4 regions of the Rhizobium sp. GCM10022189 genome follow, and region 1 is predicted to be linked to each of the others. Evidence: predicted binding sites of a transcription regulator. Region 1 holds the regulator's gene; each other region holds the start of a gene.

Region 1 (5,609 bases):
ATGGTACTTGTAGGCCATTGCGGCAAGCGTCGGCATCTTGGCGATCATGCGCAGGCTGGCGACCATGCGCTGGTGCGGATCGGTGATGTCGGTGGAGTCGTGATAGAAGGCCGAAAGCGCGCCGACGCAGCCGCACATGACGGCCATCGGGTGCGCGTCGCGACGGAAGCCGGTGAAGAAGCGGCTCATCTGCTCGTGCACCATCGTGTGATGGGTAACGCGGTAGTCGAAGTCCTTCTTCTGAGCGGCAGTCGGCAGTTCGCCGTAGAGCAGCAGGTAGCAGACTTCAAGGAAGTCGCCGTGCTCGGCCAGCTGCTCGATCGGATAGCCGCGATGCAGGAGAACGCCTTCATCACCGTCGATATAGGTGATCTTCGATTCACAGGATGCGGTTGAGGTAAACCCGGGATCGTAAGTGAAGGAGGTCGTGTTTTTATAGAGTGCACCGATATCGATGACGTCAGGTCCGACCGTGCCTTTTCGCACGGGCAGATCGACAGATTTGTCACCGATTTTGATTGTAGCGCTTTGATCCGTCATGCTGATCCTCCGGAGTGGCGGTGGCGCCGCAAAAGCGCCATAAGAGTTAAGCGTCCTCAGCGATAGCTATATGATCGGGAAGCTAATGCCAAGTTACCGTGATGCCATTTTGTGCATCGCGGCATCATCTTTTAGGCACTGCAGCGATGAGCTGGATGCATATCAGAACACCATGATTTGACTGGATTTTTCGCTTCCCTGATTTTTCCTCGTATTTCAATCGATTATTGTTTGCTCCTTTTGATCTCAGGTTGCATTCTGCCGGTCTGCGGGGGCGGGTCCAGGCGATTATGACGGGGTTGGAGACAAGACAGCGGCAGGCGAAATCCATCGATGAAAAGATGGATTTTATTGGCGTTGCCCCGCGCGCCATTGTGACGCAACCGGTCCGCACGCAAGCCGCGACACCCTTTCCATGGCGACTGGCGGCCGTTGGGAAACGGTACGTCTCCTTGTCCGTGCATATGGCGGCCGAGGAGGCCGGTCACGGCCGCCTCATCCTCTTCTCGCCGGTCTTCCTGGGGGCGGGTGCCGCCACCTGGTTTCTGACAGGCTCGGACTTTCCGGCCGTCTCGCTCGGTCTCTGCCTGCTTGTCCTCCTTGTCGCCGTCACGGTCTGCGGCCATGGCCGGCCGAAATTGCGGGCGACACTGCTTGGCCTGCTTCTCTTTGCCGGCGGCATGCTTTCGGCACAGGTCGAAACCTGGCGGGCAAGGACCCTGATCCTCGATTCAGCCGTCACGACGACCGTGACCGGCCGCATCGAGCGCCGGGAAGGCGATGGCGAGGGACGCTGGCGTTATATTCTCAAGGTCAACGGCACAAGCGCACCCGAGATCAGGCGTCCGCCCGAACGCGTCTCCGTGCTGGCGCGTGGCGCGGCCCGCCCCTTCGAACTCGGCGACATCATCGAGGGCAGGGCGCGGCTGACGCCTCCGGCGGGGCCGGCGCTCCCCCATCTCAACGATTTCGCCTTCAGCGCCTATTTCGACCGCATCGGCGCCAACGGCTTCTTCTATGGGGCGCCGAAAAAGGTGGCGGAACAGTCGGAGCAGGCAGGCTCGCTCGATGAGGCCGTCCTGGAGTGGCTCTATCGCCTGAGAAGCGGCATCGGCGATCGGATCCGCTCCGCCCTGCCCGGCGACACCGGGGCCTTTGCCGCCTCCCTTGTCACCGACGAGAGACGCGCGATCTCGGATGAAACGACGGAAGCCTTGCGGCAATCCGGCCTTGCCCACATTATCGCAATCTCCGGCCTCAATATGGCGCTCTCCGCCGGCATCTTCTTCGTCGGCCTGCGTGTCGTCCTCAGCCTGTTTCCCGGTATTGCCCAGGCGTGGCCGACCAAGAAGATCGCGGCCGCCGGCGCGCTCGCTGCGGTAACCGCCTACTATCTGATCTCGGGTTTTGCCGTCTCCGCCGAACGCGCCTTCATCATGATGGCGATCATGCTGGTCGCCGTCTTCTTCGACCGGCCATCGATCAGCCTTAGAAACGTGGCGCTGTCCGCTCTCGTGATCCTCGCTGTCTCGCCATCGGAAGTGCTGGGGCCAAGCTTCCAGATGTCCTTTGCCGCCACGCTCGCACTTGTCGCCGGCTACGATCTCTGGAAGCGGCGGCCGATGCGTGAGAACGCTCTTGCCAGGCTGCCGATCATGAAGCCGATCTCCATGGTTGGCAGTTTCTTCGGCGGCGTTTTCCTGACGTCGCTGATCGGCGGCTTCTCGACGGCACTGTTTTCGATCGAGCATTTCCACCGCCTGACGGCCTATGGCCTGCCGGCAAATCTTGCGGCCATGCCGGTCATTTCCTTCATCGTCATGCCGGCGGGCATGCTGGCAATGCTGCTGATGCCCTTCGGCCTGGACGGCTGGCTGTGGCAGGTGGCAGGCTTCGGGCTCGATCTGGTGATCACGATCGCCAAGGCGATCGCGGGGTGGGGCGGCAATATAGATATCGGCCGCTTGCCCGGCTGGTATTTCCCGACAGCCGTCTCCGGCTTTCTGCTGCTGACGCTGCTCAGAACGGGGCTGCGGCACATGGGAACGGCAATTGTCGCGGTCTCCACGCTTGCTGTGGCCGTTCTCCCGTCCGGTGCGGCGCCCGATATCGCCATCTCAGAGGATGGCGGGCTTGTTGCCATAGTCGATGGAGAGGCGATGGCTTCAAACCGTGAGAAGCCGCCCGCCTTCATCTTCGAACAATGGCAGCGGGCGCTTGCCCTCGAAGAGCACCGCAAGCCGGTAATGCTCCAAGCCGCCAAGGCGCCCGCCGCGCCTGACGGCAAACGGTTGCAGCTTTCGCCGGATCAGCAGGATGAAGCCAGAGAGGCGATGAGACAGGCGGCCGACACCGGCCCTCCCTCGCGTTTCTCCTGCCTGAAGGGCGCCTGGTGCAGCGTCGCGCTCGCCAACGGAAAGAGGCTGACCGTCATCGACAATGCCGCCTATCTCGGGCCGGCCTGCGATACGGCCGATATTGTCGTGACCCCCGTCCGGCTGCGCGTCGACCGCTGCCGCTCCGGCGCGCTGCTCTTGACCGGCGAAACGTTGCGCAGGACAGGTTCCGTCGAACTTCGGTTCACTGCCAACGGAGTTGAGGCCACCACCACATTCGACACGTTGCAGCGCCCCTGGATGCGTCACCGCGCCTATGACTGGCGAAGCAATGCATTCGCGGACGCCGGCCTGTCACCGGTCAGTGATAGCGGCGAATGAGGCCGACGAGCTTGCCCTGAACCTTGACGCGATCCGGCGGGAAAATGCGGGTCTCGTAGGCGGGGTTTGCAGCCTCGAGCGCAATCGATGCGCCCTTGCGGCGGAAGCGCTTGAGCGTCGCTTCCTCGTCGTCGACGAGTGCAACGACGATATCGCCGGGATTGGCCGTGCTGCCATTGCGGATGATGACCGTGTCGCCATCGAAAATGCCGGCTTCGATCATCGAATCGCCGCGAACTTCCAGCGCATAATGTTCGCCGGAGCCAAGCATATCGGTCGGAACCGTGATGTCATGCGTATTGTTCTGGATCGCCGAGATCGGCACGCCGGCGGCGATGCGCCCCATGACGGGAACGGAGACCGAATTGCCGTTATCGGCGGCAGGTGCCGGCTTGGCCGAGGCGGGAGGCGCCACAGGCTGCGGCTTGCCGAGACTGCCCTCGATGACGCTCGGCGAAAAGCCGCGCCGGGGTTGCAGGCTCGGGCTGTAGGCTTCCGGCAGTTTGATGACTTCGAGCGCCCGCGCCCGGTTCGGAAGCCGGCGAATGAAGCCGCGTTCCTCGAGTGCCGTGATCAGCCGGTGAATACCGGATTTCGAGGCCAGATCCAGGGCGTCCTTCATCTCGTCGAAAGACGGCGGAACGCCTGACTCCTTCATCCTTTCGTGAATGAAAAGAAGGAGTTCCTGTTGTTTGCGCGTGAGCATGGCGTGTAACCCCAGTCTTGAAACAAATCCAGAACGGACACTATATGTTCCATATGTGTTCCGCAAGTGGCTAAATTTTCGTAAAACTTCTGTTCATTCTGTCGAGAATTTTATTTTTCGCGGCCCTTGCGCCTTCGCACCCTTGCCTCGCAAGGCCTGCTGAAGCACATCTCCTTGTCATTGCTGGAGGGAACCCGATGCGCAAAGACAGGCTTCCGATCGATCATCTCGTCTTGCCGGTGACGGATATCGACCTTGCCCGCGAAAGGCTGGACAAGCTGGGTTTCACGGTCGCGCCCGATGCCCGCCATCCCTTCGGCACGGAAAATGCCTGCGTGTTCTTTGCCGACAAAACCTATCTCGAGCCTTTGGGCGTCGCGAGCGTTGCAGAGAGCGAGCAGGCGGCGCGTCGCGGCAACGTCTTTGCCGCCCGTGACCAGGCATTCCGCTTCCGTTGCGGCGACGAGGGCCTTTCCGCGATTGCCTTCGCCACCGGCGATGCAAGGCGAGAACATGCCCGATTCGTCGAGGCCGGCATCAGCGCCGGTTCCCTGCTGCAGTTCGAGCGTCCGGTGAAAATGCCAGATGGCGCAGAAAGTGTTGCCGGCTTCCGGCTCGCCTTCGCCGCCGATCTCCGGGCGCCGGATTTCCTCCTCTTTGCCGTCGAGCGCGTGAACCCGTTGCCCGCCGATCGCGCCGTACTGGAGACGCATGCCAATGGTGTCACGGGTATTGCCGAAATTGCCCTGGCTGCGCCGGAGCCGAAGGCCTTCGGTGTTTTCGTCCGATCGGTTGCAAGGGTCGTGTCAGCTGACGACACGGGCTTCGGGCTGCAGATTGCCACCGCCAATGCGAAGATCAGCCTGATGACACCTGAAGGACTGGAGGCCTATTACGATCTGGTGACGCCCGATACCGATCGCGGCCTGCGTGGACGGGCAATCCTCTTTGCCGTCGGCGATCTGGCCGTGACAGAAGCGCATTTGGCTGCTAACGGGGTCACATACACACGCAAGGCCAACCGAATTCTGGTGAAGCCGGCGCCCGGGCAGGGCACGCTCTTCGCCTTCGAGGAAAGATCATGAGCACCAATACGAACTCCGTGGTGACGGTCGGCGAGGGCGCCGGCAAGGTTACTTTTTCCAATACCGGACGCCTGTCGCTGATTGCCGGCGCTTGCGAACTGGAAAGCCGCGACCACGCGTTCATGGTTGCCGGCACCTTGAAGGAACTCTGCGCCAAGCTCGGCATCGGGCTCGTCTACAAGACGTCCTTCGACAAGGCGAACCGTTCCTCGCTGTCGAGCAAGCGCGGTGTGGGCCTTGAGAAGGGGCTGGAGGTCTTCGCCGACCTGAAAAAAGAGCTCGGCATTCCGGTTCTGACGGACATCCATACGGAAGAACAATGCGCCGAGGTGGCCAAGGTCGTCGATGTCCTTCAGATACCGGCTTTCCTGTCCCGCCAGACGGATCTTCTGGTGGCCGCGGCAAGGACCGGCCGCGTCATCAACGTCAAGAAAGGCCAGTTCCTGGCCCCCTGGGACATGAAGAACGTGCTCGGCAAGCTGAACCAGAGCGGCAATCCGAACGTTCTTCTGTGCGAGCGCGGCGCCTCCTTCGGCTACAACACGCTGGTTTCCGACATGC
Region 2 (5,609 bases), on a different contig from region 1:
AGTTCGGGATCGCGCCAGAAGCTCTTGATGTGGCGCGGCACGCAGGCGTTCTTGAAGCTCACGCACCATTCCCGCGGCCAGTATTGCAGGTTTCCATGGGCTGCGAGCTGCGCGCTCTGGAACTGCTGGGAAATCTCGTATTTCGACATGGCTGCCACGGGGTCGGCAATGTAGGTGTCGAGAATATAGGCGTGGGCGCCGATCTCATAGCGGAAGACCGAGCTGTTGCCGACCGAGGCCAGGAACCGGTCGCGGGCCGGATTGAGCTTGCGCAGCGGCTTTGGCCGGAAGAGATCGTCGTCGCGGATGATGAGGAACTTGCCCGGATGCTGGAAGAGCGGCTCCAGGTCGTCGACGATGACGAGATCGAGATCGAGGAAGAGGCCGATGCCCTCGAGACCGGCGAGGTCGCGGCGGAAGAGCGACAGCTTCTGCCAGCGGCGGTCCTTCGAGCCGGCCGGCAGGCCGAGTTCGGGGAGGGGGAAGGTTTCGATACCCTCTTGGAGGCCTTCCGTGTTGTCGGTGAAGCAGACAAAACGGTGCGGGCGTTTCAGGTGCCGTTTGACGCCGTGATAGAGGTTGTTGACATATTCGGGGCCGTAGAGCGTTCCCCACTTCATGCAGAGCACGTTGACCAGGTCATTGCTGTTTGCGGTCGACATCCCTTGCGCCCCTGCCTTCCCGAAATGTTTGTTACAAAGGTTCGGCTTAAGCGCCGAGAAGCTCCTGGTAAATCCGGGCGATTGCCGTCGCTTCCTTTTCCAATGCGAAATTTTCGCGCACGTGCCGGAGCGCCGTTTCCCCCTGTGCGGCGGTCAGCGCAGGATTGGCAAGATAGGTGGCAATGGCTGCCGTCAGCGCCTTGCCGTCGCCGGGCGGCACGATGACGCCGTTTTCGCCTGACACGATCATCTCGGCATAGGCGCCGGCGTCTGACGCGACGACCGCCGTCTTCGAGGCCATGGCTTCCAGCGGGGTCAGGCCGAAGCCTTCGTTGCGGGACGGGGCGACATAGAGCGTCAGCCGGCGATACCAGACCTTGATGTCGGGCACTTCGCCGATGAAGACGATGCGGTCGGCCAGGCCGGCCGCGGCAATATCGGCCTTCAGCTTGTCGGCGAATGCCGTGTGCTCCGGTGTGATGCGGCCGGAAATGACGGCCGTCCAGTCCGGATATTGCGGCAGAAGCGCAATCATCGCCTGGACGAACAGATCGGTGCCCTTCTGGTGGCGCACCCGGCCGAAGCAGCCGACGAGATGGCGGCCGGGCAGGCCGGTGGCCGTGATCGTATCGTCCGGTCCTTCGGGCGGATGGAAGAGCGCGAGATCGACGCCGTGCTGAATGACCGTGTGCGGCACCTTGAGGAAGGAGCCGGAGCGGCTGCTGGTGGCGATGACGGCATCCATCCGGCGGATCAGCCAGCGGGTGTAGGACGTGTGGCGGCGCTGGGCGGCCGAGGTGAAGACGAGCTTCAGCGGCATGCGCAGCACGTGGCGCAGGAGGATGCCTGCAGCCATCTCGTTGTTGCGGCGCGCATGCCAGACGCGGTGGCGGCGCCCGGCCGGCGGGCGCCAGAGGCCGGCCAGCTGCGGCCATTTCAAGCGCGGAAGGTCCGGCGGCAGGCCGGGGCCGAGAGCGGCGATCCTGATCCCCAGCCGGATCTGGCAGGGGATAAGCTGGACGATCGTGGACGTGACGCCGGAGAGCCGGCGTTTCAGGTTGGGCGCGATGATCTCGACGTCGCTGATATCCGGCACGGGCTGCTCTTGAAAAGAAAAGCGCGGGCGATCAGCCCCAGGAAACGGAGAGGATTTCGTAGGCCTTGGAACCGCCCGGCGCGTTGACTTCGATGGAGTCGCCGACTTCCTTGCCGATCAGCGCGCGGGCGATCGGGGAGGAGATGGAAATGCGACCCTGCTTCACGTCGGCTTCCTGATCGCCGACGATCTGGTAGGTCTTTTCCTCTTCGGTGTCCTCGTCGACGAGCTTCACCTTGGCGCCGAACTTGATCTTGTCGCCCGACATCTTGGTAAGGTCGATGACTTCGGCGCGCGCCGTCAGGTCTTCGAGCTCGGTGATGCGGCCCTCGTTGTGGCTCTGCGCTTCCTTGGCTGCATGGTACTCGGCATTTTCGGAAAGGTCGCCATGGGCGCGCGCTTCCGCAATGGCCTCGATGATTCGCGGGCGCTCCTCCTGCTGACGCCAGCGCAGCTCTTCCTGCAGCTTGACGAAACCACCCTGTGTCATCGGTACCTTATCAACCATTTTCTTGTCCTTCTCTCCCCGCATCTGCAGTTCGCGCAGACACAAAAGAAAACAGGTCCCGAAGGGGAACTTCGGAACCGTGTTACAATCCTATTTCGCCGCTTATAGCAGATCGGCACGCGCAATTTCCATAAAATTCGTATCGGCGCTTTTTGCGGTGTGCTGAAGTGCCTGCTTTTGAAGGGAAGTCGGGTACAATCCCGTTTCTTCGTCTTGATTTCGCCACCGTGAACATTTAGTGAACATACGGATGAAGAAATCGCTTAAAGAACGGTTGGCGATCCTTTCCGACGCTGCCAAATACGATGCTTCCTGCGCCTCCAGCGGTACGGTCAAACGGGATTCGTCCGGCTCCGGCGGGCTTGGCTCGACCGAAGGCTCGGGCATCTGTCACGCCTATGCGCCTGACGGCCGATGCATCTCGCTGCTCAAGATCCTGCTCACCAATTTCTGCATCTATGACTGCGCCTATTGCATCAACCGCTCGTCGAGCAATGTCGAGCGCGCGCGGTTCACGCCCGAGGAGGTCGTCTGGCTGACGCTGGAATTTTACCGGCGCAACTACATCGAAGGCCTGTTTCTCTCCTCGGGCATCATCCGCTCATCCGATCACACGATGGAGGAAATGGTGCGCATCGTGCGGGAATTGCGGATCACGCATAGTTTCCGCGGCTACATTCACCTGAAATCCATTCCGGAAGCATCCGCGCATCTGATCGAGGAGGCGGGGCTCTATGCCGACCGCCTCTCGCTCAATATCGAACTGCCGACCGATAGCGGCATCAGCCGCTTTGCACCGGAAAAGAAGCCGGCCGGCATTCGCCGCTCGATGGGCGATCTCAGGCTGAAGATCGAAGCGGCGCAAGAGCCGACGCTGCAAACCAGGAGGCGGAAGCGCTTCGTGCCGGCCGGCCAGAGCACGCAGATGATCGTGGGCGCCGACGGGGCCAGTGATGCGACGATCCTGTCCACCAGCGGCCAGCTTTACAGCAGCTACGGTCTGAAGCGGGTTTATTATTCCGCCTTCAGCCCGATCCCCGACAGTTCGAAGAACCTGCCGCTCATCAAGCCGCCGCTGATGCGCGAGCACAGGCTCTATCAGGCCGACTGGCTCTATCGTTTCTATGGGTTCGGCATCGACGAAATCACGTCGACGCAAGAGGGCGGCATGCTGGATCTCAATCTCGATCCCAAGCTTGCCTGGGCGCTCGGCCATCGCGAGGACTTCCCCGTCGATGTCAACCGGGCCGATCGCGAGAGGCTGTTGCGCGTGCCGGGGCTCGGCACCAGGACGGTGAAGGCGATCCTGACCGAGAGGCGGCAGCGCCGCTTGCGGCTCGAGGACCTGCCGCGTCTCGGCGTCTCCATCCGCAAGGTACAGGCCTTCGTCACGGCCGAGGGCTGGACACCGCATCGCCTTGTCGACCGGCCGGACCTGCGCGCCATGTTCGAGCCGCAACCCGAACAATTGACGCTGTTATGATGCGCCGGATCGTTCTGGAGGGCAGGGGGAATTTCGAGGAATGGCGCAAGGCCGCCCGCGCCTTTGCCGCGGCCGGAATCCTGCCTGACGACATCGACTGGCAGGAAAAGAGCAGCGAGCCGGGCTTTGATTTTCAGCGTGATGCCTTGCCGCCCGACCCAACCCCCAATGCCAGACCCATGAGCGTTCCGCCGGCTTTCATGGCGCTTGCCGAGGCGGTGATCTGCCATAGCGATCCCGGCCGGTTTTCGCTGCTCTACAGCCTGCTGTGGCGCCTGCTGGAAAACCGCGATCTGCTGGATCTGGCGTCCGACGAAGAGGTTTCGCGCGCTCGGCTGATGCAGAAGAGCGTGCATCGCGACGCTCACAAAATGACGGCCTTCGTGCGCTTCAAGGAAGTGCCGGCACCTGCCGGCGCGCGGCGAAAGTTCATCGCCTGGTTCGAGCCGGATCACTATATCGTCGCGCGCAAGGCGCCGTTCTTCCAGCGCCGCTTCACTGATATGGACTGGCTGATCGCCACGCCGAAGGGATCGGCCGCCTGGGATGGCGAGCGGCTGACGACAAGCGATGCGCCCTGCGAAAAGCCTGACATCAGCGACGCGACCGACGATCTCTGGCGCACTTATTATGCCAGCATCTTCAATCCTGCCCGGCTGAAGGTGAAGGCCATGCAGGCCGAGATGCCGAAAAAATACTGGAAGAACCTGCCGGAGGCCGATCTCATTCCCGGCCTGATCGCCGATGCGGAAGTCAATGTGCTTGCCATGGCCGAACGCGAAGCGACGATGCCGCTTGCCTATCATAACAGGATTCGGGAGGCGGCCGCCCGCATGCCGGCCCCGAAACGGGCGCCTGCCGGCACGCTGGAGGCGTTGCGGGAAGAAGCCGCCGCCTGCAGCCGATGCCCGCTGCATGAGAGGGCGACGCAGACGGTCTTTGGCGAGGGGCCAGTCGATGCCGGGATCATGTTCGTCGGCGAGCAGCCGGGCGATCAGGAGGACCTTGCCGGCCGCCCCTTCATCGGGCCGGCCGGGACCGTTTTCGACGAGGCGATCGCGCAGGCCGGTATCGATCGGTCGAGGCTCTATGTCACCAATGCCGTCAAACATTTCAAATACGAGCCGCGCGGCAAGCGGCGCATCCACCAGAAGCCCAATTTGGGCGAGGTGCAGCATTGCCGCTGGTGGCTGAAGCTGGAGCTCGACCTCATACGGCCGCGGCTGGTCGTGGCGATGGGGGCGACGGCCTTCTACGCGCTGACCGGTGAGAAGCAGAAGCTGGCGGATGTGCGGGGGCGAGCGATTGCCATGCAAGAGGGACGATCGCTTTTCGTCACCGTGCACCCTTCCTACCTGCTGCGGATTCCGGATGAGGAAAGGAAGGCGCGGGAGCTTGCGCGTTTTCGGCAGGAGATGAGTCTGATCAAGGGCCTGGCGGCCTGAGCGGAGAAATCGATTCAACGCGTCAGGGCACGAATACGGGGTCTCTGGGCAGGTTGGGCGGAGCATAGCCGGTCGCCATGCGGGTCTGCACGGAGGCATGCAGGGTCGATCCGTCGGGGATGAAGCGCCGGTCCTGTCGCGGCAGATAGATGGCGCGTCTGTCGCCGCGTCTGCGCCAGGAATTTTCCGGCACCCGTCGCGGAATATATTCGAGCAGTTTCCAGCCGGCTGTCATGGAATCGTGCAGGGCCGCGGTCGGATCAAGTTCGACATATTGGTTGTCATTCTTGCCGAGCACGATGTTGTTGATCGTGCGCGAGACGTAGAGCAGGCCTGCCGGCTCCGTTTCGCGGATCATCCAGTCGAGCGGTATCTTCACCTGCGCGCTTTCGGCTTCCGGGTAGCCGCCACCGAT
Region 3 (5,609 bases), 280 kb from region 1:
CGCGTCACGTCCATGCGCGACGGGGCGCCCGGCGAAAGCCGCACGATCGTGCTGACGCGCGATGCGGGTGAGGAAAGCGGGCAGTCCGCCTCGGCGGCGGCCATGCGCTTCACGCGCTTCTTCAACAATACGCCGATGGCGATTGCGTCCGTCGACGGCAAGGGCAAGATCCTGCGCACCAACGCGCCGTTCCTGAAACTCTTTTCCAATATCGTCTCGCGTGACGATCTGGAGCGTGGCGCGCTGCTCGAAACCATCGTGCAGGAAAGCGACCGGCCACAGCTTGCCGAAGCCCTTGCCGCCGCCAAGGACCGGCAGGGCGATATTGCGCCGATCGATTCCCGCACGCCGACCGACGAGGCGCGCTTCTTCCGCTTCTATGTGAATGCCGTCATCGACCAGTCCGACGAGGCGCCCGAGGAGGCGGCCATCGTCTATGCCGTCGAAGTGACCGAGCAGAAGGCGCTCGAAGCGCAGATGGCCCAGACGCAGAAGATGAACGCGGTCGGCACACTTGCCGGCGGCATCGCGCACGATTTCAACAACGTGCTGACGGCGATCCTGCTCTCCTCCGACCACCTGCTCCTGCAGGCGCGGCCGGCCGACGCGAGCTTTGCCGACCTGATGGAAATCAAGCGCAACGCCAACCGCGCCGCCGTTCTCGTGCGCCAGCTGCTCGCCTTCTCGCGCAAGCAGACGATGCGGCCGACCGTGCTCAACCTCACCGATGTCGTCGGCGACCTGCGCATGCTGGTCGACCGGCTGATTTCGGGCACGAACGTCAAGCTCGATGTCGAATATGGCCGCGATCTCTGGCCGGTGAAGACCGACCTGTCGCAGTTCGAGCAGGTGCTGATCAACCTCTGCGTCAACGCGCGCGACGCCATGCCCCAAGGCGGCACGCTGACGCTGCGCACCCGTAACCTTCCCGCCGCCGAAGTCGCGGCCTTCAACTATTCCTACATGCCGCACGAGGACATGGTGCTGGTGGAAGTGACCGATACCGGCACCGGTATCGCGCCCGAGATCATGGACAAGATCTTCGAGCCCTTCTTCACCACCAAGGAAGTGGGCAAGGGCACCGGCCTCGGCCTTGCCATGGTCTATGGCATCGTCAAACAGTCCGGCGGCTATATCCAGCCGGAATCGGAAGTCGGCAAGGGCACGACCTTCCGCATCTTCCTGCCGCGCCATATCGTCGAGCCGGCCGTCGCCGCCGAAGCGGATGCCGCCGATCAGGCGGTTGCTTCGGGCGGCGCCAATGTCGTGGAACTGGTGCAGCCGAAGCAGCCGGAAGACCTGACGGGCTCTGCCGTCATCCTGCTCGTCGAGGACGAGGAGGCGGTGCGCCGCGGCGGCAAGCGCATGCTGGAGACGCGCGGCTATACGGTCTATGAGGCGGGCTCGGGCGTGGAAGCGCTCGACATCATGGACGAGCTCGAAGGCAAGGTGGATATCGTCGTTTCCGACGTGGTCATGCCGGAAATGGACGGGCCGTCGCTCTTGCGCGAATTGCGCAAGAAATATCCGGACCTGAAATTCATCTTCGTGTCCGGTTATGCCGAGGATGCCTTTGCCCGCAACCTGCCGCCGGAAGCCAAGTTCGGCTTCCTGCCGAAGCCGTTCTCGCTGAAACAGCTGGCCGTGGCGGTGAAAGAGACGCTGGATAGCTGACGGGTCGAGTGATTCAGGCGGTCAGCGCGGGCAGTGCGTGCGGCCCCCCTTTCGACAGGGAATTCTGCCGCACAAATGCGTCGGCAGGGCGGGTCCAGCCCGCCCCAACAACTAATTACTCACCCAGCGCCACGGCGATCTCTGCCGCCAGCCGCGCATTATTCTCCACCAGCGCGATGTTCGTCTTCAGGCTCTGGCCATCCGTCAGGTCGAAGATCGTGCTCAAGAGGTAAGGTGTTACCGCCTTGCCGGTGATTTCGTCGCGTTCGGCGCTGTCGAGCGCACGCTCGATATAGATTTCCATTTCCTCGCGGGCGATTTCGTCGGCTTCCGGAACCGGGTTGGCGATCAGCATGCCGCCGTCGATGCCGAGCTGTTCGCGGGTCGTCTGGAAATTGGCGATCGCGGCCGGGCTGTTCAGGGTCAGCGGGCTTGGGATGCCCGAGGAGCGCGACCAGAAGGCCGGGAATTCGTCGCTTTCATAGGTGACGACGGGAACGCCGCGGGTTTCCAGCACTTCCAGCGTCTTCGGAATGTCGAGGATCGCCTTGGCGCCGGCGCAGACGACGATGACGCCGGTGCGGGCGAGTTCTTCAAGGTCGGCGGAAATATCGAAAGTCTCTTCCGCGCCGCGATGCACGCCGCCGATGCCGCCGGTCGCAAAGACCTTGATGCCGGCGCGCGCGGCCGCAATCATCGTGGCGGCAACGGTGGTGGCACCGGTGCGGCGCTCGGCGATCGCAAAGGCGATATCGGCGCGCGACACTTTCATCACGTCCTTGGCCCTGGCGAGCTGTTCCAGCTCGGCGGCCTCCAGGCCGATATGCAGCGTGCCGTGGATGACGGCGATCGTGGCGGGAACGGCACCCTGGTCGCGAATGATCGATTCGACGCTGCGCGCCATTTCGATATTGCCGGGGTAGGGCATGCCGTGGGTGATGATGGTCGATTCGAGGGCGACGATCGGGGCGCCGCGCTGCTTGGCGGCGGCCACTTCCTTCGAATAGGAGATCGGCAGCAGGGGCGAGAAGGGTTTGGTCATGATCCGTATCCGTTTATCGATGTTGCCGCTTCATTGCAGAATTCTCGCCGCCGGGACAAGCGAAAGCATGTCGCGGAGCAATTCGGGAGAGAGATTTTCGCTCACCGCGTGATGCGACTGGACGGTGAGTGCGGCCGCCGCCGCGCCGTGGCGAACCGCCTCTTCCAGCGGATGGCCGAGCATCAGGGCCGCCAGCGTGCCGGCGGCAAGCGAGTCTCCCGCACCGGTGACATCGGCGACAGTATCGGAGATCGGCGGCTGCAGGAGAAGGGCGCGCCCGTCCTTGAAGGCGACGAGTTCCCGCTGGCCGCGGGTGACGACCGCGCCGCCGATGCCGATGTCACCGAGCAGGGGCGGCCAGGCGGCGGCATTGTCGGGCCGCTCGCCGGTCAGCGCCGCGGCCTCGGCTTCGTTGAGGAAGAGATAGTCGATGCCTTCAAGGCACGGCAGAAGGCGCACGACCTTGGCCGGGGAAATGGCAATCGCGGCGACCGGCTTGCCGAGCGCATTGGCCCTGGAAACGATCGCGGCTGCGGTCTCCTCCGGCAGGTTGGCGTCGAAGAGGACGAAATCGGTGGCGGCAAAGGCGTCGCGCACCCAGCGGATCGACAGGCGGCGCGGCACGAAGAAACGGTAGAGTTCCATGTCGGCCAACGCGATGACGAGATTGCCGTCCCTCTCGATGATCGCCGTGTAACTCGGCGTCTTGCGGTCGAGGAAGACGAAGGGGCGGTCGTCGATGCCGGCAAAGTCTGCCGCCTCGCTCACCATCTCGCCGATCGGGTCGCCGCCGCGCGGCGAAATCATCGTCACGTCGAAGCCGAGGCGGGCAAGATTGCGGGCCGCGTTGAAGCCGCCGCCGCCCGGTTCCTCGAACCATGTGCCGGGATTGCTGGCGCCCGGTGCCGTCTCGCCGGAAATACGGCCGCGGCGATCGATATGGGCGCCGCCGAGAACGAGAATCCTGGCGCTCATTTCTGCACCCCGCAAGCGAATCGAATGGCGGCGGACGCTGTCGCGTCCACAGGGCGGGGCGCACTAAGCCGTTGCTTTGCATCGATAAAACAAAAATAGAACACGGGCCGTTTTACCTTTTTCTTTCAGATATTTGCAACCCCATTGCGAAATAAGAACAAATGGGGTACAAACTTCGCATCAGCGGCGACATTGCTAGAGCAGCGTCAATAACCTAAAGGTGGATCGAATGTCTCAGAATTCATTGCGGCTCGTAGAGGACAAATCGGTGGACAAAAGCAAGGCGCTCGAAGCGGCACTCTCACAGATCGAGCGGTCGTTCGGCAAGGGCTCGATCATGAAACTCGGCTCGAACGAGAACATCGTCGAGATCGAAACGGTTTCCACAGGTTCTCTCAGCCTCGATATCGCTCTCGGCATCGGCGGTCTGCCGAAGGGTCGTATCATCGAGATCTACGGTCCGGAAAGCTCGGGCAAGACGACGCTGGCGCTGCAGACCATTGCCGAGGCGCAGAAGAAGGGCGGCATCTGCGCCTTCGTCGATGCCGAACATGCGCTCGATCCGGTCTATGCCCGCAAGCTCGGCGTCGACCTGCAGAACCTCCTGATCTCGCAGCCCGACACGGGCGAGCAGGCGCTCGAAATCACCGATACGCTGGTACGCTCCGGCGCCATCGACGTTCTGGTCGTCGATTCCGTTGCGGCGCTGACGCCGCGCGCCGAAATCGAGGGCGAAATGGGCGACAACCTGCCGGGCATGCAGGCCCGCCTGATGAGCCAGGCGCTGCGCAAGCTGACGGCCTCGATCTCCAAGTCGAACTGCATGGTGATCTTCATCAACCAGATCCGCATGAAGATCGGCGTCATGTTCGGTTCGCCGGAAACCACGACCGGCGGCAACGCGCTGAAATTCTACGCCTCCGTCCGCCTCGACATCCGCCGTATCGGCCAGGTCAAGGAGCGCGAAGAGGTGATCGGCAACCAGACGCGCGTCAAGGTCGTCAAGAACAAGATGGCGCCTCCCTTCAAGCAGGTCGAATTCGACATCATGTATGGCGAGGGCGTGTCGAAGACCGGCGAACTCATCGACCTCGGCGTCAAGGCCGGCATCGTCGAGAAGTCCGGCGCCTGGTTCTCCTATAACAGCCAGCGCCTCGGCCAGGGCCGCGAAAACGCCAAGATCTTCCTGCGCGACAATCCGGATCTCGCCCGCGAGATCGAAACCGCGCTTCGCCAGAATGCCGGCCTGATCGCCGACCGCTTCCTGCAGAACGGCGGCCCGGACGCCGGCGACGATGCAGGCGATGGCGACATGTAATCCAGCCTGAGCGCAAAGCGAATTCGAAGCGGCCGCATTCCCTCACGAGAATGCGGCCGCTTCTGTTTGTGTGCCGGACTTTGTTTGTATGCTGGACAGTGGCAGGGCCGGACGATAAAAGCCGATGGATTTAATTTTACCTGCCTGCTGGCAGCATCGAAGGGCATGAAATGAGCGGTGTAAACGATATCCGGTCGACCTTCCTCGACTATTTCAAGAAGAACGGCCATGAGGTCGTTCCATCAAGCCCGCTCGTGCCGCGCAATGATCCGACGCTGATGTTCACCAATGCCGGCATGGTGCAGTTCAAGAACGTCTTCACCGGCCTCGAAAAGCGTCCCTATTTGACGGCGACGACCTCGCAGAAATGCGTGCGCGCCGGCGGCAAGCACAACGACCTCGACAATGTCGGCTATACCGCGCGCCACCTGACCTTCTTCGAAATGCTCGGCAATTTCTCCTTCGGCGACTATTTCAAGGAGAATGCGATCGAGCTTGCCTGGAAGCTCGTCACCGAAGGTTTCGACCTGCCGAAGAACCGGCTGCTGGTGACGGTCTATTCGGAAGACGAGGAAGCCGCGACGCTGTGGAAGAAAATCG
Region 4 (5,609 bases), on a different contig from region 1:
CAACCGCCGCCGGTGCGGATGCAGCATCCTGCGTCGCAAGGAATGCGGTCGCCTCTTCGGCCTTTACCGCGTCGGCACGGTAGCCGAGACCCTTGAGGATCTCTTCCATGTCTTCCAGTGTCGCGCCGAGAATGGACAGCATTGCCGTCGTCGTCGTGAAGCGGCGTCCGTCATAGGCGCCGTCCGGGCGCGCGCCCTGACCCGGCTTCCACTGCAGCAGCGGACGGATGAGGTCGGCAAGTCGCTCGAGAATGTCGATGCGCACCGCGCGCTTGCCGAGGAAACGGAAGCCCGCGAGTTTGTAGAACATGCGCTCGAAGCTCGGATCGGTGACGACGGACGTGCGGCCGGCGGCCAGCACCGGGATGAGATCGCCATAGCCTGGCTTTTCGAGGCCGTCGTTCTTCAGTGCCCAGAGCAGGGTGATGAGTTCCGCCGGCGCCGGCTTGAGAAGCGCCGGTACGAAGATGTGATATGCGCCGAAGCGGATGCCGTAACGGCGCATGGAGGCGCGGGCATCCTGGTCCAGGGACTTCACCTCTTCCGTCACATCGCGGCGGAAGAGCACGCCGAGATTTTCCACGAGCTGGAAGGCGAGCCCCTTGGCAAGACCCTGCAGGTCCTCGGCGCGCGACAGGTCGTCCAGCGGCTTCAGTACCGTGCTGATATGGTGGTTGACGAACCGTTCGATACGGGCGGCGACATGGTCGCGCGCATTGCCCGTCAGCTGCTCGTCGGCAAGCAGGATGACGCGCGGCCGCATCACATGGTCGCTGCCGGAAAGACGGCCGACGGGATCGCCGAGCCAGCGCACCAGCCCATCCGAGCCGATCGCCAGATCGGCATTGCCTGCGGCATGCAGGCGCGCTGCGCGAGCTTCGAATTCGAGCGCGAGCGCCTTTTGCGACGCAGCCTGAACCGCCTTGGCGTCCGGCCCGTCCGTTCCCCCGACAGGCGTGAAACGGAACCCGGTCAACTGCCCCACATGATGTCCTTCAACGAAGACATCGCCATTCACACTGATTTCAGCTTCCAGCATCGCATTCTCTCTCAGGCGCTTCATGAGCACAGATGTCCTGCGATCAACAAAGCGTTTCGTCAACCTTTCATGTAACGCATCGGACAATCGATCTTCGATTTCCCGCGTCTTTTCCTGCCAGTGTGTCGGATCGGCAAGCCAGCCGGGCCGATTCGATACATAGGTCCAGGTTCTTATCTGCGCGATTCGCGCCGAAAGCGTGTCAATTTCCCCATCTGTCCGATCAGAGCGGTGAACTTGCTCCGCAAGAAATTGCTCGTTCACCGTGCCATAGCGCACCAGATCGGAAAAGAGGGTAGAGATAAGATCGGCATGTTGCGCAGGCGTTATGCGCCGATAGTCCGGCAGAGCGCAAGCCTCCCAGAGCTTTTCGACCCGCGCCGGCGTGTCAGCGAGATCAATGATTTCCGGATAGCGCGACAGGTGTTCGAGCGCCTGCTGGTCGACTGCCGGCAGCGCCCGCGTCAGGCCCGGCACGCGGGGGCCGGTCTCCAGGCTTGCCCGCAGGGATTGTATCGAGGAAAAATCGAGATCCTTGGTGCGCCACTGCAGAACCTTGATATTGTCGAACTCATGGCCCTCGATGCGCTGCACGAGCTCCTCGTCGAAGGGCGAGACCTGGCCGGTGACGCCAAAGGTACCGTCGCGCACGTGCCGGCCGGCACGGCCGGCGATCTGGCCGAGTTCGCCGGGATTGAGGTTGCGGAACTGGTAGCCGTCGAATTTCCGGTCCTGGGCGAAGGCCACATGGTCGACGTCGAGATTGAGGCCCATGCCGATCGCATCGGTCGCAACGAGATATTCGACATCGCCGGCCTGATAGAGCGCCACCTGCGCATTGCGGGTGCGCGGGCTGAGTGCGCCGAGCACGACGGCTGCCCCGCCGCGCTGGCGTCGGATCAGCTCCGCGATCGCATAGACCTCGTCCGCCGAGAAGGCGACGATCGCCGAGCGCTGCGGCAGCCGGGTAATCTTTTTCTGCCCGGCGTAAAGAAGGTGGGAAAGCCGCGGCCGCTCCGTAACCGTAATCCCCGGCAGAAGCTGCTGCAGGATCGGCCGCATGGTGGCAGCGCCAAGCAGAAGCGTCTCCTCGCGGCCGCGCAGATGCAGGATCCGGTCTGTAAAGATATGGCCGCGCTCGAGATCGCCCGCGAGCTGCACTTCATCGATGGCGACGAAGGCCGCCTTGGTCTCCCGCGGCATTGCTTCGACCGTGCACACCGAGAAACGCGCATTCGGCGGCGAAATCTTTTCTTCGCCTGTCACCAGCGCCACGTTCTGGGCACCGACCTTTTCGACCACCCGCGTATAGACCTCGCGCGCCAGCAGACGCAGCGGCAGGCCGATGACACCCGTGCCGTGCGCCACCATGCGTTCGATCGCATAATGGGTCTTGCCGGTATTGGTCGGCCCGAGCACCGCGGTCACGCCGCGCCCGCTCAGTATCATCGGCTGCGAAGTCAGGGTCATGGTCCATGCAAGTGAGGCGCGAACGCCCCGGGGTCAAGTCGGCTCCTGCGGGAGAGGCACAGAACACATGGACAGCCGAAGCACCAAACGCAAGGGCAGATTTGAAATAGACTTTGGATTGAGCGTGGAAGCCACAGTAGCTAAGTGCTTGATTTAAGATTCGGAACAGCTTGAGAACGAATCGGAGACGAATCGCTGACTCCCGCTGATTCAGCTTTTGTTCACGGCTAAGTATTGATTTTGAATCACTTTTTTACACTAGATGCTGAATCTGCCGATCCGACCGAGAACAAATGCCGGCAACCGCGATTAACGCTTGTGGCATGCACCGCAGAAACGCAAGGTCAAGCCCAAAATTAACAGTTCGACCAAAGCCGGAACGAATCGGAGACGAATCGCTGATGTCGAGGTTTTCCCTTTTCGTTCACGGCGAGATCTTGTGAGCGCTGTGGTCTCTGATCCCAAGATACGGATTCCGATCTTGCTGCCGCCGTTCAAAGCCGTATGACCGCATTAATCTTTTACATGTCGAATTCACGAAGCTTTAAGCCGGCCGCTGCCGGCAATCGGCTTAGGAGTCACCGCCGATCAAAGCCGGAACGAATCGCCGACGAATCAGAGACATCTTCATTTTCCGGCTTTGTTCACCGCAACATATTGTATTTAAATGGAATTTTAACCATAACAGGAAATGGCCGACATCGGTTTGCCGACTTGCTTTCCTCGAAACCGGCTAAATCCGGTTCTGTCATAGTGGCCGATAACGCCGGCGTGATATTCCGAGAGCTTAGCCGGGAACAAAAATCGAGGATGCGTGTTACTAGTCCAGTCGAAATGAGGATGAGGCAGGACAAACACCATGCTTGGCACGATACTTCTTATTATCCTTATTCTATTATTGATCGGCGCCTTGCCGAATTGGGGTTATAGCCGCGGATGGGGCTATGGACCTTCCGGAGGTTTGGGGTTAGTTCTCGTCATCATTATCATTCTTGTCCTGATGGGCCGAATTTAAAGGCCAGAACCTGGGGAGTTTAGACATGAAGAAGATTGTTCTTAGCTGCGCTCTCATCGGCGCTCTCGCATCCTGCACGCCGACGGAGCAGGGCACGGCGATCGGCGCCGGCACGGGCGCCATCATCGGCGGCGCTGTCACCAACAGCTGGGGCGGCGCGGCAGTCGGCGCAGTCGCTGGCGGCCTGACAGGCGCCCTGATCGGCCAGTCGGTCGAACGCCGCGGCTACTGCATCTATCGCGACCGCTACGGCCGCCGCTACGAAGCGCGTTGCCGCTAATCGGCATCGGCCCATCAGAAATTTTCAACGGGCGCTTCGGCGCCCGTTTTTCTTCCGCCTTTTCGTCGTCAACGCTGCGTTGACGATGGGTCGCTGAAGTCAAACCTACCGCGTCGCCAGCGCCGAGCCCATATTCCTTTCAACATCGCAGGGACCGAGCACATACCGCCTGCGAGCGCAAAGGAACGCTACCATGGCCCAGATTTTCCTCAATTCCGCCGTCGCCGTCCTGATCGCCTCGGCTTTTCTGACGACGGCAGTCGCTGCCCTCCGCAGCCGGGACCGCGCTGTCCAGAAAGTGCCGGTCAGAGCCGGCAGGCGCCATCATCCAAACGCCTGACCTATCCACGAAACCGGAGCCGCGTGGCAGCGGCTATCCGAGCCCCCGACCACGGGGAGAAGCGAATATGAACAGGATCATCGCAATCGCTGCCCTCATCACCATCGGCCTTGCAGCCTATGGTGCGTCTGCCGGCCCCTATGACGGTACCGGCAGCTTCCCGAACAGCTATGCACACAGCCAGAAGAAATAGGCTCAGACGAAGAACTGGCCGCCATTGGCCGTCAGCGTCGAACCGGTAATGAAACCGGCATCGTCGGAAACGAGGAAGGTTACGCAGCGCGCGATCTCCTCGGGTTCGCCCAGGCGCCCGACCGGGATTTGCGGAATGATCTTCTCGTTCAGCACCTTTTCCGGCACCGCACGCACCATCTCCGTCCCGATATAACCGGGGCAGATGGCATTGACGGTGATGTTCTTGACGGCGCCTTCCTGGGCAAGCGCCTTGGTAAATCCAAGGTCGCCGGCTTTTGCGGCCGAATAGTTCACCTGCCCCATCTGACCCTTCTGGCCGTTGATGGAAGATATGTTGACGATACGGCCGAAGCTGCGGTCACGCATGCCGTTCCAGACATGGTGCGTCATGTTGAACAGGCCGGTGAGATTGGTGTTGATGACCTCGTGCCATTGCTGCGGCGTCATCTTGTGGAACATCGCGTCGCGCGTGATGCCGGCATTGTTGACGAGGATCTCGACCGGCCCGAGTTCGGCCTGGACTTTCGCTATGCCCTCGCCGCAGGCGTCGTAGTCGGAGACGTCCCACCTGAAGGCCGGAACACCGGTGGCATCGTGAAATGCTCTCGCCTTTTCCTCATTGCCGGCATAGTTGGCGGCCACTCGATAGCCGGCATTCTTGAGCGCCATCGAAATTGCCGCGCCGATGCCGCGCGTACCCCCAGTGACCAGAGCCACTCTGCTCATGTTCCGCTCCCCTTTTGTTGTCAGCCCGCTCTCGGGCGGGCCTCAAGAAACATGCATCGTACGCTATTTACATTGCTTCGAAGCACATCGCGACGCCCATGCCGCCGCCGATGCACAGAGTAGCCAACCCCTTCCTGGCGCCCCGGCGCTTCATCTCGAAGAGCAGGGTGTTGAGAATACGCGCTCCCGAAGCGCCGATCGGATGACCGATCGCAATCGCACCGCCGTTGACGTTGACGATATCGGGATTCCAGCCGAGATCCCTGTTGACGGCGCAGGACTGGGCCGCAAAGGCCTCGTTGGCTTCGACAAGGTCGAGATCGCCGACAGACCAGCCCGCCTTTTCCAGCGCCTTGCGGGAAGCCGGGATCGGGCCTGTGCCCATGACCTGCGGGTCGACGCCGGCCGTCGCCCAGGAAACGATGCGGGCAAGCGGCTGGATACCGCGGCGCGAAGCTTCCGCCTCGCTCATCAGCACGGCGGCGGCGGCCCCGTCGTTGAGACCGGAGGCATTCGCGGCGGTCACCGTGCCATCCTTGTCGAA

The links. The regulator LexA, encoded in region 1, represses DNA repair genes until DNA is damaged. The targets are predictions, from matches to a motif close to TGTTCNNNNTGTGTTCNG.
Region 2: the regulator LexA is predicted to act here: its motif matches at 2,494-2,511, upstream of ACFPWW_RS03650 (putative DNA modification/repair radical SAM protein).
Region 3: the regulator LexA is predicted to act here: its motif matches at 3,777-3,794, upstream of recA (recombinase RecA).
Region 4: the regulator LexA is predicted to act here: its motif matches at 2,671-2,688, upstream of ACFPWW_RS29220 (helicase-related protein).

Annotation. Positions count from the first base shown of each region.
Region 1 covers NZ_JBHSOR010000002.1:326,925-332,533, reverse strand. The annotation lists gene gltA (citrate synthase) at 1-540, opposite strand, end outside; gene ACFPWW_RS01795 (ComEC/Rec2 family competence protein) at 831-3,257, shown strand; gene lexA (transcriptional repressor LexA) at 3,238-3,963, opposite strand; gene ACFPWW_RS01785 (VOC family protein) at 4,161-5,048, shown strand; gene kdsA (3-deoxy-8-phosphooctulonate synthase) at 5,045-5,609, shown strand, end outside.
Region 2 covers NZ_JBHSOR010000003.1:10,673-16,281, forward strand. The annotation lists gene ACFPWW_RS03635 (hypothetical protein) at 1-662, opposite strand, end outside; gene ACFPWW_RS03640 (glycosyltransferase family 4 protein) at 709-1,758, opposite strand; gene greA (transcription elongation factor GreA) at 1,790-2,266, opposite strand; gene ACFPWW_RS03650 (putative DNA modification/repair radical SAM protein) at 2,517-3,749, shown strand; gene ACFPWW_RS03655 (UdgX family uracil-DNA binding protein) at 3,749-5,194, shown strand; gene ACFPWW_RS03660 (T6SS phospholipase effector Tle1-like catalytic domain-containing protein) at 5,217-5,609, opposite strand, start outside.
Region 3 covers NZ_JBHSOR010000002.1:45,966-51,574, forward strand. The annotation lists gene cckA (cell cycle histidine kinase CckA) at 1-1,674, shown strand, start outside; gene ACFPWW_RS00430 (pseudouridine-5'-phosphate glycosidase) at 1,790-2,716, opposite strand; gene ACFPWW_RS00435 (carbohydrate kinase family protein) at 2,747-3,691, opposite strand; gene recA (recombinase RecA) at 3,921-5,009, shown strand; gene alaS (alanine--tRNA ligase) at 5,180-5,609, shown strand, end outside.
Region 4 covers NZ_JBHSOR010000058.1:40,920-46,528, reverse strand. The annotation lists gene ACFPWW_RS29220 (helicase-related protein) at 1-2,509, opposite strand, end outside; gene ACFPWW_RS29215 (DUF3309 family protein) at 3,369-3,524, shown strand; gene ACFPWW_RS29210 (YMGG-like glycine zipper-containing protein) at 3,550-3,804, shown strand; gene ACFPWW_RS29205 (hypothetical protein) at 3,998-4,144, shown strand; gene ACFPWW_RS29200 (hypothetical protein) at 4,212-4,337, shown strand; gene ACFPWW_RS29195 (beta-ketoacyl-ACP reductase) at 4,340-5,065, opposite strand; gene ACFPWW_RS29190 (acetyl-CoA C-acetyltransferase) at 5,133-5,609, opposite strand, start outside.